2 regions of the Rodentibacter sp. JRC1 genome follow, and region 2 is predicted to be linked to the other one. Evidence: riboswitches for the same ligand, from Rfam matches in the RefSeq annotation. Region 2 holds a riboswitch; the other holds the start of a gene.

Region 1 (3,378 bases), 970 kb from region 2:
GCAAACAAGGCGGCTTTCGGAAAATCAAATTCAAATAAAATCGCTTGATAAATGGCGACTTCTAATGTGCTATTTTGTGGCCCGCCACCAAGTGCGAGTACAATCGTGAAGCTGGTAAAGCACAACATAAAAATCAACACAAAAGCAGGTAAAAGTTGATTTTTAAGATAAGGTAATTCAATGAGACGAAAAAATTGCCAACCGCGAATATTTAATTGAGCGGCAAGCTGATGTTGTTCCGAAGGGATAGATTGTAGGGCTTGCCCCGTCATTCTTGCCGCGAGAGGAATATTAAAAAAAAGATGAGCAATCAAGATGCCGCTTAGTCCGTAGATTGTCGGTTTCCAGTCGATTCCCAAACTCTGCATAAGCAAACTTAGCCAACCAGCCGAACCATAAATACCAAGTAAACCGAAGATAGCCAATAATGCGGGCAATACGAATGTGAGAGAAAATAAACGCTGTATAAGCCGCTTGCCACAAAAAGATTGATAAAAAAATGCACGCCCAAATAACGTTCCAATCATCACCGAAAGCAATGCCGACAAAAAAGCCTGCTCAAAACTAAAGGTGATGATTTGATGTAGATAACTGTCTTGTTTAAAGTTTTCCCACGTATAGCTTCCTCCTACAGAAAACACTGATGAAAGAGAGAGCACATAAAGTAAAACAATGAAAAAAACGACCGCACTTCCGCCGATATAATGACGGGGACGAAAATGCGGATGAGAAAATAATGGCACCATACGACTCATTATTTAGAAAGTGCCTTTTGCCATTGATTAATCCAGTTTTTTAAATGTTCACCGGTTACTTTTGATGTATCCAGAACAACACTATGTTGAGTATGCTCCTTTAGGGCATCGATATTGCTTTCAATCGCCGTATTAATCACCGGTAACATCACGTTATTTTTTGCTATATCGGCTTGCGCTTCCGGTGAAAGCAAGTATTCAAGGAAATGATCGGCACAACGATTACTACGATTCGCCACTTTCGCCGCAACTTCCACTTGCAACACGCCACCTTCTGCAAAATCAGTCGCCATATAATTCTCTTTCTGTTCGGAAAGAAGATGATAAATCGGTGAAGTGTTGGTGCTTAATACCAAATCCCCCTCACCTTTTAAAAAGGCACCATAGGCTTCAGTCCAACCTTTCGTTACGGTAACCGTATGTTCAGCTAACGCTTTCCACATATTTTCAATTTCAGCTTGCGGATAAAGCGTATTCACCCAAAGTAATAAACCTCGTCCGATACTGCTGGTGCGCGGATCTTGATATAACACTTTTAAATCTTTTCGTTCAATCAATTCCTTCAGGCTTTTTGGCGGATTGGTTAATTTATTTTTATCGTAAATAAAAGCGTATTTCGCAAAATCGAAAGGTAAAAAAGTACGATTATCCCATTCTAACGGCAACGCAAGTTTATTGAGATCAACTTGATTCGGCTCAAACATTGCGAGTTTTTCCGCTTCATCAATTTGGTGATTATCTAACCCCAAAACGATGTCCGCTTTAATTTTCTTGCCTTCCAAACGTACACGATTAAACAGAGTACCGTTATTATCAAAAGCGACATAATTTAATTGACACTGAGGGAATTGTTTTTCAAAACCATTTTTAACTTTCGGGCCGGCACTCCAATCAGCGCTGAAAGAATCATAAGTATAGACCGTTAAAGGTTGCGGTGCAGCTTGAGTAAAAGGAGATGAAACAAAAAGTGCGGTTACAAAAAACAACAGTTTTTTGAACATCGGCTTAGCCGACGGTGGCGAAACCATAGCAATTGCTGAAGCGATTGCGTATAAAATGAAGCGTGTTTTTTTCATAATGCCATCCTTATAAAAAGTGAAGAAACAGCCTAATGAAAAAGAATTAGTTTCCTACGCCAGCATTATCTGTTTCAGGTTCACGGGTATTTCTCAGCCAAACAAGTTGGCACCCCGACTAATTGTGTGGAAGTCTATACAAATGCTTTATAATATACAAGCACTTTACGATAAAACGAATCACAAAATTCAAGCAAAAGAAAACCCGCAAAAAGCGGGTTTAAGCTCTAAATACATTATGCTTGGTGCTTGGCAGCGACTTCGCTTAACAGAGTTTGCAATTCACCGGCTTGATACATTTCCAAAATAATATCGCACCCGCCGACCAATTCACCTTCAACCCATAATTGAGGGAAAGTCGGCCAATTTGCATAACTCGGCAACGCTGCCCGAATATCAGGATGTTGTAAGATATCGACATAACCAAAAGGCACTTTGCAGTTTATTAAGGCTTCAACCGCACGTGCAGAAAAACCACAAGAAGGCAGTTTTGGCGATCCTTTCATATAAATTAAAATCGGATTTTCGCTGATTTGTTTCTTAATTTTATCTAAAGTTTCCATAATGTTCCCCATAAAAAACGAGCGGGCATTTTAACATAAGTTAAAAACATCACAAATTATAACTTGAGTATTTATGTAGGATTTACCAACTTCCGCCGGCTCCACCGCCGCCAAAACCGCCACCACCAAAGCCTCCGCCTGATGAGCCGCCTCCGAATCCGCCACCAAAACCTGAACCGCTACGGCGGCGGGATAATGTAGATTGACGCACAATACGATTTAATTGATCACGCTGATTCGGGCTGATATAGACTTCATCCTTATGATACAGATATTCACCAAACACAACAAAAGCGATAAATACCAACACCATAATGAAAGGAATATATTGTTCAAATTCACTTTCTTCCGTCTGATAAGCACCGTATTCCCCTTGGCTGGCTGCAATGATGTCATTTAAGCCGTCATTTATGCCTTGCGCATATTGTCCTTGCTTAAATTGAGGCAAAATCGCATGGCGAATAACTTGTGATAAAAAAGCATCAGGCAATACCCCTTCCAAACCTTGTCCTGTGGCGATAAAAACTTTGCGGTCATTTTTCGCAATCAGCATTAACACGCCATTATTTAACTGCTTACGTCCAATTCCCCATTTATCGCCCAAAGCAAAAGCATAATCGGCAATTTCATATTCACCTGTTGTGGGCACGATGACAACCGCGATTTGTGAGCTTGTCGAATTACCATAAGCGATCAGTTTATTTTCAAGAATTTGCTGCTGTTGAGATGACAGAGTATTCGTGTAATCATTCACATAATGAAAAGGGGTTGGCGTAGGCGGAAACTGCGCAGCAGAGACGAAATTCACCCAAAAAATAATGCTAAAAACAACCGCACTTTTCATAATCTGCAACAATCTAGTCATGAATAATTACCTCATTCGATAATTCATTTCGGTCATTCGGTTGAACCGGGAAATGTGTTATTAAGATTTCGGTAATACGATTAATTGCTTCAACAATGCCTTGGGTATAAGCCCCTTGC
Region 2 (3,378 bases):
ATTACGACTGCGAGCCAAAACTGCTGCCGATGTGGAACGAGCCCTGCAAAGTGCGGTCAGAAATTTGGATGATTTAATGGCATTGCTTTCCCCCGCCGCCGAAACTTACTTAGAGCCGATGGCACAGCTCGCGCAACAGCTTACCCGCCAGCGGTTCGGCAATGCGGTGTCGTTTTATTTACCCCTGTATCTGTCAAATTTATGCAAAAATGATTGCACCTATTGCGGTTTTTCGATGAGCAATCCGATTAAACGGAAAACCTTAAACGAGCAGGAAATTTTGGCAGAATGTGAAGCGATTAGGGCGATGGGTTATGAACATATTTTACTCGTTACCGGTGAACATCAACAAAAAGTGGGAATGGATTATTTTCGGCAAAATCTTCCCAAAATTCGACCGCACTTTAGTGCAATGCTAATGGAAGTACAACCACTCAAAAGTGAAGAATATGCAGAGTTAAAAACACTCGGGCTAGACGGTGTGCTGGTGTATCAAGAAACCTACAATGCGACTGAATATGCCAAACATCATTTGCGGGGCAATAAACAGGATTTTCTCTACCGTTTGGAGAGCCAAGACAGATTAGGGCGGACTGAAATTGATAAGATTGGATTAGGTGCGTTAATCGGGCTTTCTCACGATTGGCGAACGGATCTCTATTTCGTTGCCGAACATTTAAATTATCTACAAAATCGCTATTGGAAAAGCCGTTATTCTATTTCATTCCCTCGTTTGCGACCTTGTGTGGGCGGTGTACAACCGGCTTCCACAATGACGGATAAACAACTTTTACAAGCAATCTGTGCTTTTCGTTTGTTTTCCCCGGAAGTAGAGCTTTCCCTTTCCACTCGTGAATCGCCTTATTTTCGCGATAATGTCGTTCCGATTGCCATCAATACCCTTTCCGCAGGATCAAAAACCCAACCGGGCGGCTATGCCAATACAGAAAAACAACTCGACCAATTTTCGCCCTATGATGAACGCCCCCCTTTAGAAGTGGCAAAAGCCCTGCTTGCCAAAGGGCTACAACCCGTTTGGAAAGATTGGGATAGCTATTTAGGACGGTGAAAAACAGTTATAAAAAGTTGAATGATTCCCTTGCTTCACAAAAAGTTACGCTCTAGAATAGAAAAATCTTGTCGGAGTGCCATTGGCTGAGATCGCAAAGCGAGATCCGTTGAACCTGTAGGTTAATACCTGCGTAGGGAACAAGGTGTAAAACATCTCACAAATATTACCGCTTGTTAGGTTTAACAAGCGGTCGCTTCAGACAAGAAATTTACTTTTATCTCAAGGAGTGATTTCTATGTCAAATTTACCGAACAATCCAAATCCAAGCCGCCGTGAAAAACGCCGGTCGGCACAGCAATTTATCCACAGCCTTAAACCGCAACAATTTCCTAACTCAAAACGAATTTATTTGCAAGGCTCTCGTGCCGATATTCAAGTGCCAATGCGGGAAATTCACCTTAGCCCAACCTTAATCGGCGGCACAAAAGAAAATCCGCAATATGAACCCAACGAGCCAATTCCTGTTTACGACACCTCAGGCGTTTATGGTGATGAAAGCCAAACCATTGATGTTACACAAGGCATTAAAGCCCTTAGAGCCAACTGGATTGCCGAACGTGCTGATACCGAAACTCTCTCCCAAGCCAATTCCGCCTACACACAAGCCCGATCGAAAGATATTACCCTTGATGATCTACGAATGAAAACCACCCGCCCGATTTTGAAAGCTAAAGCAGGCAAGCGTGTAACCCAAATGTACTACGCCAAGCAAGGCATTATCACGCCAGAAATGGAATTTATCGCTATACGGGAGAATATGGGGCGGGAGCGGATTAAAAGTGCGGTGCTTTTACAGCAACATTTAGGCAACGGTTTTGGAGCGGTAATCCCCGATAAAATTACCCCTGAATTTGTCCGTCAAGAAGTGGCAGCAGGACGTGCGATTATTCCGTGCAATATCAACCACCCCGAAAGCGAACCAATGATTATCGGACGACATTTCCTCGTGAAAGTCAATGCCAATATCGGCAATTCAGCGGTAACCTCCTCGATTGAAGAAGAGGTAGAAAAACTCCTGTGGGCAACCCGTTGGGGAGCGGATACGGTAATGGATCTCTCCACAGGACGTAATATTCACGAAACCCGTGAATGGATTTTGCGTAACAGCCCCGTGCCAATTGGTACCGTTCCCCTTTATCAAGCCTTAGAAAAAGTCAATGGAGTAGCAGAAAATCTCTCGTGGGAAGTGTTTCGAGATACCCTGATTGAACAAGCGGAACAAGGGGTAGATTATTTCACTATTCACGCAGGCACACTCCTTCGCTATGTGCCGATGACCGCCAATCGCCTCACGGGTATTGTCTCTCGAGGAGGTTCGATTATGGCGAAATGGTGCTTGACCTATCATCAAGAAAATTTTCTCTACACCCATTTTCGTGAAATTTGTGAAATCTGTGCCGCTTATGATGTGGCATTATCCCTTGGCGATGGCTTACGCCCCGGTTCAATCCAAGATGCCAATGATGAAGCCCAATTTAGCGAACTTTACACCCTCGGCGAGCTCACCCAAATAGCGTGGGAATATGACGTGCAAGTGATGATCGAAGGGCCGGGACATATCCCAATGCAGATGATCAAACGTAATATGGACGAAGAGCTTGAACATTGTGCCGAAGCTCCCTTCTATACACTCGGGCCACTCACCACCGATATTGCCCCCGGTTACGACCATTTTACCTCCGGTATTGGAGCGGCGATGATCGGCTGGTACGGCTGTGCAATGCTCTGCTATGTTACCCCGAAAGAGCATCTCGGCTTGCCCGACAAAGAAGACGTAAAACAGGGCTTAATCACTTATAAAATCGCCGCCCACGCCGCCGATCTCGCCAAAGGACACCCTTCCGCCCAAATTCGGGATAACGCAATGTCCAAAGCCCGTTTTGAATTTCGTTGGGAAGATCAATTTAATCTTTCTCTCGACCCAGAAACAGCACGGGCTTACCACGACCAAACACTCCCACAGGAATCAGGCAAAGTCGCTCATTTCTGCTCAATGTGCGGCCCGAAATTCTGCTCAATGAAAATCACTCAAGATGTGCGGGATTACGCTAAAGAACTTGAACAAAAAGCAGGGCTAGAGCAAATGGCAGAAAAATTTACCCAATCGGGAGGGGAGATTTATCAGAAGGTGTAGATCGCAAGGTGGGCAAAAAATTTGCCCACCACAAGCGGTCAGTTTCAATCAAACATTTGAAAAATAAACAGAAAAGAATATGAAGACCAAAATTTTATGGACAGTCGCAGGCTCGGACTCCTGTGCAGGGGCGGGATTACAGACGGATTTACACACCTTTCGAGATTTTGAG

The links. A riboswitch is a leader RNA that binds a small molecule or an ion and turns the genes downstream of it on or off. The one in region 2 is predicted to bind thiamine pyrophosphate.
Region 1: another riboswitch for thiamine pyrophosphate. It lies ahead of thiB (thiamine ABC transporter substrate binding subunit); the one in region 2 lies ahead of thiC (phosphomethylpyrimidine synthase ThiC).

The regions. Positions count from the first base shown of each region.
Region 1 is NZ_BPWA01000001.1:2,045,303-2,048,680, reverse strand. It holds gene thiP (thiamine/thiamine pyrophosphate ABC transporter permease ThiP) at 1-746, opposite strand, end outside; gene thiB (thiamine ABC transporter substrate binding subunit) at 755-1,756, opposite strand; TPP riboswitch at 1,866-1,958, opposite strand; gene grxD (Grx4 family monothiol glutaredoxin) at 2,068-2,394, opposite strand; gene HEMROJRC1_RS09310 (YgcG family protein) at 2,477-3,259, opposite strand; gene HEMROJRC1_RS09305 (TPM domain-containing protein) at 3,252-3,378, opposite strand, start outside.
Region 2 is NZ_BPWA01000001.1:1,079,993-1,083,370, forward strand. It holds gene thiH (2-iminoacetate synthase ThiH) at 1-1,069, shown strand, start outside; TPP riboswitch at 1,132-1,226, shown strand; gene thiC (phosphomethylpyrimidine synthase ThiC) at 1,308-3,206, shown strand; gene thiE (thiamine phosphate synthase) at 3,286-3,378, shown strand, end outside.